One region of the Mesorhizobium sp. PUT5 genome, then DNA from elsewhere that is predicted to be linked to it. Evidence: riboswitches for the same ligand, from Rfam matches in the RefSeq annotation. Region 1 holds a riboswitch; the other holds the start of a gene.

Region 1 (4,989 bases):
CGATGTCCGCCAGCCTGAAACGGCACGGAAAGGATTGCTCCCATGCTGATCTCGCAGATCCTGGACGACGGCGACACCATCCGCGTGGTCGCCCGCAACGGCAGCGGGAAGGCGCGCATCGTCAACGGCGCGCGCAGCGTCTATTCGCTGGCCACCGAAGCCGCCCGCACCGGCGGGAGCCTTGCGGCGCTGATCGAGCGCAAGGGCTATGGCGAGACGGTCGACCTGGAGGCGGCCTATCGCAAGGGCCGGCTGCTTTCGCCGATCAATCATCCCGATCCGGCACATCTGCACCTCACCGGCACGGGGCTCACCCATCTGGGCTCGGCCGCCACGCGCGATTCCATGCACAAGAAGCTCGACGCCGAAGGAGAGGAGCAGCTCACCGATTCCATGAAGATGTTCCGCATGGGGCTCGAGGACGGCAAGCCGGCCCGGGGCCATGTCGGCGTGCAGCCGGAATGGTTCTACAAGGGCAACGGCACCATGGCGGTGGCGCCGGGCGCGCCGCTGGTCTCGCCCGCTTTCGCCGCCGACGCCGGCGAGGAGCCGGAGATCGCCGGCATCTATGTGATCGGCGACGACCGCCAGCCCTTCCGCATCGGCTTCACCCTCTCCAACGAGTTCTCCGACCATGTCACCGAGCGCGTGAACTATCTCTGGCTCGCCCATTCCAAGCTGCGCAACGCCTCCTTCGGGCCGGAAATCCTGCTCGGCGACCTGCCGGCAGACATCCACGGCACCTCGCGCATCCTGCGTGCCGGCGCTCCGCTATGGGAAAAGCCGTTCCTCTCCGGCGAGACGAACATGTCCCACTCGATCGCCAACCTGGAACATCACCATTTCAAATATGCGCTATTCCGCCAGCCGGGGGACGTGCACGTGCACATGTTCGGCACGGCCACTCTCTCCTTCGCCGACGGCATCAAGGCCGAGGCCGGCGACGTGTTCGAGATCGAGGCGCCCGATTTCGGCCTGCCGCTGCGCAACCCGCTGGAGATCGGCAAACCCGCGAAGGTGCAGGTGAAGGCGCTGTGAGCGGGACGAAGCCGGGCTGTGAAAAGAGACCGGCAGGCCTTCCTCAATAGATGTCGAAGTCGAAATATTTGCCCTGGATCTTCTTGTAGGTGCCATCAGCCAGGATAGCATCGAGCGCAGCACCGAGCCGGTCGCGCAGCGCCGTGTCCTCCAGCCGCACGGCGATGCCCGCCTGGCTCTCGGAATCCTTGAGCGTGCCGACGATCTCGCAGCAGTCGCGCCCGCTCTTGCTCATCCAGTCCACCAGCGCGAACCTGTCGGAGATGGCGGCGTCCAGCCGGCCGTTGACCAGGTCGATCAGCGCCTCGTCCACGCTCGGATAGAGTTTCACGTCGGCGCCGGCCCTGCCGTAGACGCTCTGGGCGTAGTCGGCATGAACGCTCGCGGCCTGGGCGCCGAGCGCCCTTCCCGCCATGGCCGCCGGCTCGGTTCCGGCAAGGCCGCTGTCCTTGCGCGCCACGAGGGCCAGCGGCGTGGAGTAATATTTGTGCGTGAAAGCGACCTGCTTGCGGCGTTCGGCGGTGATGGTCATGGAGGCGACGATGGCGTCGTATTTTCCGGCCTGGAGCCCTGGGATCAGCCCATCCCAGTCTTGCGTGACGATCTCGCACGCCATCTTCATATGCCCGCACAGCGCATTGGCGATGTCGACGTCGAAGCCCTGCACCTCGCCGCCGGCAGTGATGTCGGAGAATGGCGGGAACGCGCCTTCCGTGGCGATCCTGAGCGTCGCGGCATCCCTGGCAGGCGCGGCGGCGCAAGTCATCAGCAACGCGGCGAAAGCCGGCACGAGCAGCTTTGAAGGGATCACGACCATCTCCGGGCGTGTGGCAATGAATCTGGGCAGGAACGCGGCATGCCGCGAGCAACGGCGCCGCCGCAGCGGCGCGATGATTGCCTAGCGGCCCGGCGGACGGAAATGCTTGGACAGCTTCAGCCCCTGCGCCTGGTAGTTGGAGCCCAGATCCGTGCCGTAGAGCGCCCTGGGGCGCTTGAGCATATGCTCATAGACCAGCCGGCCGACGATCTGGCCATGGTCGAGGATGAAGGGCACCTCGTGGCTGCGCACCTCCAGCACCGCGCGGCTGCCCGCACCACCGGCGCTGGAATGGCCGAAGCCGGGATCGAAGAAGCCGGCATAGTGGACGCGGAACTCGCCCACCAGCGGATCGAAGGGCGTCATTTCGGCTGCATAGAGCGGCGGCACATGAACGGCCTCGCGGCTGACGAGGATGTAGAACTCGTCAGGATCGAGCACCAGTTCGCCGGCGCCGCTTCTGTAGAGCGGCTCCCAGAAGTCGGCCACGTCCTGGGCGGCGCGCTTGTCGACATCCACCAGCCCGGTGTGATGCTTGCCGCGATAGCCCACCAGCCCGTCCTTGTCGCCGGCCAGGTCGATGGACAGCGCAATGCCCCCGCCGGAAATGTTGGGCGGGTCGGTCGCCACCAGCATCTCGGCCGCATGGAGCGCGCGCAATTCGTCTTCCGACAGAACCGCATTGCCGGTGCGGAAGCGGACCTGCGACAGGCGCGAGCCCGCACGCACGACGATTGGAAAAGTGCGCGGGCTGACCTCCAGATAGAGCGGCCCATGGTAGCCAGGCGCGATCTTGTCGAACTCCTGGCCATGGTCGGTCATGACGCGGGTGAAGATGTCCAGCCGCCCGGTGGAACTTTTCGGATTGGCCGAGGCGGAGACATGCGCCGGCAGGGCCAGGCTCTCCATCAGGGGCACGATGTAGACGCAACCCGTCTCCAGGACGGCGCCGCGCGAAAGATCGATCTCGTGCAGCTTCAGCCGGTCGAGCTTGGCGGCAACCGCGTGGTCCGGGCCGGGCAGGAAGGAAGCGCGCACGCGAAAGGCGCGCTCGCCGAGGCGCAGGTCGAGGCTGGCCGGCTGGATCTGGTCGGCGTCCAGGGCACGCGGCGCGGCAAGCGCGCCTGACTGGAACAGCCCAGCAATATCCTGGTCGGGAAGAATGCCTGTCTGCCGCAAGGGTCGCTCCGAAGGCCGGCATGGCCGGAAAAGATTGTCTTAGCCCAGCCGCCGATTGACGCAAGCGGGACACGGGTCTAAAGGAGGCGTTATCCCGTGGTGATTTGGCCGGTCGGCTTGCAGCCACGTTAAACAAGTCGCTAAAGGACCGTCGGGCCCTTGGGGCCGTGTGGACCGGTTGCGGCTTTCGCGGCCGGTTTTTTTCGTTGTTGGAACACAACCATGACGCACGACACCCGCAGATGGAAACCCGCCACCCAGCTTGTCCACGCCGGGACATTGCGCTCCGGCTTCGGCGAGATGTCGGAGGCGATGTTCCTGACGCAAGGCTACATCTACGATACGGCCGAGCGCGCCGAGGCACGCTTCAAGGGCGAGGAGCCCGGCTTCATCTATTCCCGCTACGCCAACCCCACCGTTGACATGTTCGAAAAGCGCATGTGCGCGCTGGAGGGGGCGGAAGACGCCCGCGCCACCGCCTCCGGCATGGCGGCCGTGGCGGCTGCCGTTCTGTGCGGCCTGAAGGCGGGCGACCACATCGTGGCGGCCCGTGCCCTGTTCGGCTCCTGCCGCTGGATCGTGGAGACCCTGGCGCCGCGCTACGGGATCGAGGCGACGCTGGTGGACGGACGCGACATCGCCAACTGGGAAGCTGCCGTGGGGCCGAACACGAAGCTGTTCTTTCTCGAAAGCCCGACCAATCCCACGCTGGAGGTGGTCGACATCGGCGCGGTCGCCTCGCTCGCCAACTCGATCGGCGCGCGGCTGGTGGTGGACAACGTCTTCGCCACGCCGTTGCAGCAGAAACCGTTGCAGCTTGGCGCGCATGTCGTGGTCTATTCCGCCACCAAGCATATCGACGGCCAGGGCCGCTGCCTCGGCGGCATCGTGCTCTCCGACAAGGAGTGGATCGACGAGAACCTGCACGACTATTTCCGCCATACCGGCCCCTCCATGTCGCCCTTCAACGCCTGGGTTCTGCTCAAGGGGCTGGAAACGCTGCCGCTGCGCGTGGCGCAGCAGACGGCCTCGGCCGTCCGCGTCGCCGACTTCTTCGCCGCCCATCCCCGGATCGGCCGCGTGATCTATCCCGGCCGCCCCGATCATCCGCAGGCGGACATCGTCAGAAAGCAGATGTCGGGCGGCTCGACGCTGATCTGCCTGGATGTGAAAGGCGGCAAGCAGGCCGCCTTCGCGTTCCAGAACGCGCTCGACATCGTCAAGATCTCCAACAATCTGGGCGACGCCAAGAGCCTGATCACGCATCCGGCGACCACGACCCACAAGAACCTGAGCGACGAAGCCCGCGCCGAGCTCGGCATCGGGCCCGGCACGCTCCGGCTCTCGCTCGGCCTGGAAGATGCCGACGACCTGCTTGCCGACATCGAGCAGGCGCTGGCGAAGGCCCAGTGCTGAGGAGCGGGTTCATCGTTGACCTCGGCGCGCAGCGGGCCGATGCTTGCGTCGGATCAGGAGGCCGTGGAATGTATCGCGCAACCACGCGCAACATCGATGTCGAGGTCGAGCCGTTCTATCTGGAGGAGCGATCGAACCCCGAGACATCCCAATATGTCTGGGCCTACCGGGTGACGATCGAGAACCATTCGCAACAGTTCGTGCAGCTTCTGTCGCGCTATTGGCAAATCACCGACGGCGCCGGCAGGGTCGAGGAAGTGCGCGGCGCGGGCGTGGTGGGCGAACAGCCGGGTCTCGATCCGGGCGACAGCTATCAATATACTTCGGGCTGCCCGCTTTCGACCCCATCGGGCTTCATGGTGGGGTTCTACACCATGCGCAATGCCGGGGGAGAACTGTTCGACGTAGCCATTCCCGCCTTTTCCCTCGATCTGCCGGGAACGAAGCGGACGGTGAACTGAGGGCCGGAGCGGAGCCACCCGGCCTCCGCTTCGGAGACCGGGCGCAGGAATTAGGGTCAGGACCTGTTAATTTGGCTG
Region 2 (4,989 bases), 770 kb from region 1:
TGGTGGGCCGGGTCCATCGTGTCGATATTGGCGCCGCAGCGCCGCCAGAATTCGGCGAGCCGCTCCAGCGCCGCCGGGTCGGTTTCCTCCAGCGGGGTGAAGATGCACCAGCGGTTCTCGAACAGCTCCGCGAAGCCGGAATCGGGTCCGGACTTCTCGGTGCCGGCCAGGGGATGGCCGGGGATGAAGTGCACGCCCTGCGGCACGTGCGGCGACATCTGCGCGATCACCGACGCCTTGGTGGAGCCGACATCGGTGAGGATGGCGCCCGTCTTCAGCGCTGGCGCGATCTCCCTGGCCACCTCGCCCGAGGCGCCCACCGGCACCGAGACGACGACGAGGTCGGCGTCCTTGACGGCTTCCTTCAGATCGGTCGTGTAGCTGTCGCCCAGGCCCAGCTCCTCGGCGCGCTTCAGCGTGGAGGCGCTGCGCGTGGCGATGGCGACATGGCGGGCAAGGGTTTCGCGGCGGATGACGCGCGCCAGCGACGAGCCGATCAGGCCGATGCCGATCAGCGCGATTTTCTCAAACATGGGTTCGGACATTTCTTCAGCTTTTCAGGAATTCGGTGAGTGCGGCGACCACGCCGCGATTGGCTTCTTCGGTTCCGACCGTCATCCGCAGCGCGTTGGGAAAACCGTAGCCTGCAACGCGCCGCAGGATATACCCCCGCGCGGTGAGATAGTCGTCGGCCGCAGACGCCGAATGCCTGCCGTCGTCCGGAAAGTGAATGAGGATGAAATTGCAGACGCTGGGCGTGACCCTGAGGCCGAGCGCGGCGAGCTCCTCGGTCAGCCAGGGCAGCCAGGTGTCGTTGTGGGCGAGGCTCGCCTCGACATGGGCGCGGTCGCGCATCGCCGCCACGCCGGCCTCGATTGCGGTCGCCGTGACGTTGAAGGGGTCGCGCACGCGCTCCAGCGCTTCCACCACATGGGCAGGCGCATAGCACCAGCCGATGCGTGCGCCGCCGAGGCCGTGCACCTTGGAGAAGGTGCGGGTCATCACCACGTTCTGGTTCGCCGCGACCAGTTCGACGCCGGCCTCGTAGTCGTTGCGGCGCACGAATTCGGCATAGGCCGCGTCCAGCACCAGGAGCACGTTCCTCGGCAGGCCGGCATGCAGGCGCCGCACCTCCTCGAAGGGGATGTAGGTGCCGGTCGGGTTGTTCGGATTGGCGAGGAAGACCAGCTTCGTGCGCGCGGTGACGGCGGCCAGGATGGCGTCGACATCGACGCGCTCGTCCCGCTCTTTGGCCACGACGGGCGTCGCGCCCGCCGCCTTCGTGTAGATCGGATAGGCGAGGAAGCCGTGCTCGGTGTGGATGGCCTCGTCGCCCGGCTCCAGATAGATGCGCGACAGCAGCGCCAGCGCCTCGTCCGAGCCGTTGAAGCAGACGATGTTGGCCGCGTTCAGCCCGTGCGCGTCGGCGATCGCCTGCCGCAGGCGCATGGCCGTGCCGTCCGGATAGAGCGCAAGCGTCGCGGCCGCCTCGCGCGCGGCCTCGACCGCCTTGGGCGAGGGGCCGAGCGGGTTCTCGTTGGACGACAGCTTGTGGAGCCGGACGCCGGCGGGCGCCGCGCTCTTGCCGGGCACATAGGCCTCGATATCCATGATGCCCGCGCGCGGGCGAGGACGTGCCTGGTCTGTCGTGTTTTCCATGTCGAAGGGTCCGTCGAGAAGCTTGGAGCCTGGAGCCGCTGGGGAAATACAGGCCACGGGCGGCGATGTCGAGGGGCGAGGGCGTCCGGGCGCGGCGTTTGCGACTTTCCATTGACGCCGCCACCCGGCAGGCATAGATACGGACCTGTTCGTGGTGATTTGCCGGTCGGCTTGCAGCCACGTAAAAGAAGTCGCTAAAAAGGCCGATTGAGATGAGCCCGTTGGGACCGGCCGCGATTTCGCCGCCGGTCTTTTTGTTTTTGGAGCTTGTACCATGCCGATCAAGATCCCCGATCAACTCCCCGCCCATGAAGTGCTGGTGCGCGAGGGCGTGTCCGTGATGGACGAGCGGACGGCGCGGCGGCAGGACATCCGTCCGCTGCAGATCGGGCTCCTCAACCTCATGCCGAACAAGATTCGCACCGAAACCCAGTTCGCGCGGCTGATCGGCGCCACGCCGCTGCAGGTCGAGCTGACGCTGGTGCGCATCGGCAACCACAAGGCCAAGAACACGCCGGAAGAGCATCTCATCACCTTCTACCAGACATGGGAGGAGGTGAAGGATCGCAGGTTCGACGGCTTCATCGTCACCGGGGCGCCCATCGAACTGCTGCCGTATGAGGAGGTGACCTACTGGGAGGAGCTGACGCGCATCCTCGACTGGACGGCCACCAACGTCCACTCCTCGTTCTACATCTGCTGGGGAGCGATGGCGGCCGCCCGGCATTTCCACCAGGTCCCGAAATACACGCTGGACAAGAAGGCCTTCGGCGTGTTCCGCCACCGCAACAATGCGCCCGCCTCGCCCTATCTCGCCGGCTTTTCCGACGATTTCGCCATTCCCGTCTCGCGCTGGACGGAGGTGCGCAAAGCCGACATTCCCGGCGACGCCGGCCTCGACCTGCTCATGGAATCGGACGTGACCGGCCCCTGCCTGCTGGCCGAAGCGACCGGCAACCGGCTCTATATGTTCAACCACATCGAATATGATTCCACCTCGCTCAAGGAGGAATACGACCGCGACGTGGCCGCCGGAACGGCGATCGAGGTGCCGCACGGCTATTATCCCGACGACGATCCGTCGCGAAAGCCGCTGAACCGCTGGCGCTCGCACGCCCATCTGCTCTTCGGCAACTGGATCAACCAGGTCTACCAGACCACGCCCTACGATCTGGAAGAGGTCGGCAGGGACCTCCGGCTGGCTTCGTAGAGCATGGTCCCGAAAGGTTGCGGACTTTTCGGGCAAGACCACGCTCCGGAAAAACCGGGCCGGCTGCGCGGGCGGCGGATCAGGCCCGGCGTTGCGCCCGCGGCGGCGGCTCGATGGCGCCGGCGCGGATGCGCGGCGGCCTGAGCGCCTTGCCGGGCGTGCCCTTCTCGATGCACAGGGCGCGCGGGAAGAACTCGTAATTGTGCTGGCCGCGCCCGATATTGACGACCGCCGCCTCGGGCAGGTGCTTGCCCAACAGCGCCAGCACGCGCTTGGCGGTGGCGCCGTCGAACGTGTCCAGCGCCTCGTCGATGACCACCCAGCGCGGCTTGGCAAGCACCACGGCGGCGAAGGCCAGCAGGCGCTGCTCGTCATCGCTCAGTTCGTGCTCCCAGCGCGCGTTGCGGTCGAGCGAGGAGGAAAGATGGTCCAGCCCGACCTCTGCAAGCACGCCCTTCAGCACGTCGTCGTCCGGCTTCCTGCCGTCGCCGTCGGGGTCGCCCAGCACCTCGCGCAGGGTGCCCGGCGCGAAATAGGGCGTGCGCGGCACGAAGACGGGCGCCGTGCCGGCAGGCAGGCCGATGCGCCCGCTGCCCCAGGGCCACAGGCCGGCGACGGCGCGGAAGAACAGGGTCTTGCCCGTGCCGGGATCGCCGGTGATCAGCACGTGCTCGCCTGGCGCGATGGCGGCATGCGGCTCGGACAGCGTGGTGCACCCCGCCGGCGAGACGATCTCCAGCGCGTCGAAGGTCATGCGCCCGTCGGCGTTCTCGACGAAGGCGATGCGCTGCTCCTGGCCGTGCAGCCTGTCGGCCTCGTCCAGCGCCAGGCGGAAATCGGCGACCCGCATCAGCGTGGCGCGCCAGTCGGCGATCGAGCCGATATTGTCGATGAACCAGCGCAGCGACGTGTGCACCTGGTTGAAGGCGCCGACCGCCATCATCAGCCCGCCGAAGGAGATGTCGCCGGCGAAATAGACCGGGGACGCGACCAGGATGGGCGCCACGACGGTGATCCAGCCATAGGTGTCGGTCACCCAGGCCAGGTTGATCTGGGCGGTATAGATGCGCAGCATCGCCGAAAGCAGCGAGCCGAGGTCGGCTTCCAGCCGGCGCCTTTCGCCCGTCTCGCCGCGGGCGAGGGCGATGGCGTCGACATGCTCGTTGACCCGCACCATGGAAAAGCGCAGCTCCGCCTCGCGCGCGTAGCGTTCGCTGTTGAGCCCGATCAGCGGCCGCCCCACCAGCCAGCTCAGCCAGGAGGCGGTGCCGGCATAGAGGATCGCCGCCCACACCATGTAGCCGGGAATGGCGATCGAATGGCCGCCGACATGGAACACGAAGCCCGAGGAGAGCTGCCACAGCACCCCGACGAAGGACACCAGCAGGATGAAGGATTGCAGCAGGCCGACGCCGAGGTCGGTGCACAGGTCCGACAGGTGTGCCGCGTCCTGCTGCATGCGCTGGTCGGGGTTGACCCCGATGGCGCCCGCATGCGCCACCCGGAAGGCACGGCCCGGCTGCATCCACTGGTCGATCAGGTCGAGCGTCAGCGCCTCGCGCAGGCGCAGCCGGAAGCGCTGGTTCAGCCATTGCTGGCCGATGTTGAGGGCCAGCAGCCCGCCGGCGATGCCAGAAAAGACCACGAGCTGGTGCAGGAATTCCGGCAGGTCGCGCCGCTGCAGCGCGTCGTAGAAGGGCTGGTTCCAGCGGTTGAGCATGAGCTGGCCCGCCGCCGTGGCCACCACGACGGCGCAGATGCCGGCCGTAAGCCACAAAAGCACCCGGCGCAGCGGCGAGCCCGCCAGCGCCTCGCGCATGGTGGCAAGCTGGTCGCGAAGGCTGCTGGCCTGGATCTCGGCGGCAGCGGGTGGCTCGTTCATCGCCCTTGCGTCTCCGGCTCCGCGCGCGTGGTGCGGCGCAGCCCGGCCGCGCCCTGCGGCGCCAGCACCGGCACGAAGACGCGGCGCGAGGCACGCTGCACGGCCGGTATGCCCTGGTAGAGCCGCTTCTGCGCCTCCACCGCCACGACGCCCGAGAAGATCGGCCACAGGCGCCGGCCCGCACGCTCCAGCACGGAGTGGAAGCGCATGAGCAGGCGGCTGTCGGTGGGCGGAAAAT

The links. Region 1 has a riboswitch for S-adenosylmethionine ahead of ACTDI4_RS05620 (O-succinylhomoserine sulfhydrylase). Riboswitches for the same ligand answer to the same signal wherever they lie in the genome.
Region 2: another riboswitch for S-adenosylmethionine. It lies ahead of metA (homoserine O-acetyltransferase MetA); the one in region 1 lies ahead of ACTDI4_RS05620 (O-succinylhomoserine sulfhydrylase).

What each region holds. Positions count from the first base shown of each region.
Region 1 covers NZ_JBQOSO010000003.1:853,850-858,838, reverse strand. Annotated here, with positions in the region: gene araD1 (AraD1 family protein) at 43-1,038, shown strand; gene ACTDI4_RS05630 (transporter substrate-binding domain-containing protein) at 1,082-1,855, opposite strand; gene ACTDI4_RS05625 (2'-deoxycytidine 5'-triphosphate deaminase) at 1,937-3,034, opposite strand; SAM riboswitch at 3,121-3,198, shown strand; gene ACTDI4_RS05620 (O-succinylhomoserine sulfhydrylase) at 3,257-4,450, shown strand; gene apaG (Co2+/Mg2+ efflux protein ApaG) at 4,519-4,911, shown strand.
Region 2 covers NZ_JBQOSO010000003.1:80,785-85,773, forward strand. Annotated here, with positions in the region: gene ACTDI4_RS02030 (prephenate/arogenate dehydrogenase family protein) at 1-545, opposite strand, end outside; gene hisC (histidinol-phosphate transaminase) at 550-1,659, opposite strand; SAM riboswitch at 1,801-1,878, shown strand; gene metA (homoserine O-acetyltransferase MetA) at 1,934-2,869, shown strand; gene ACTDI4_RS02045 (ABC transporter ATP-binding protein/permease) at 2,949-4,751, opposite strand; gene ACTDI4_RS02050 (class I SAM-dependent methyltransferase) at 4,748-4,989, opposite strand, start outside.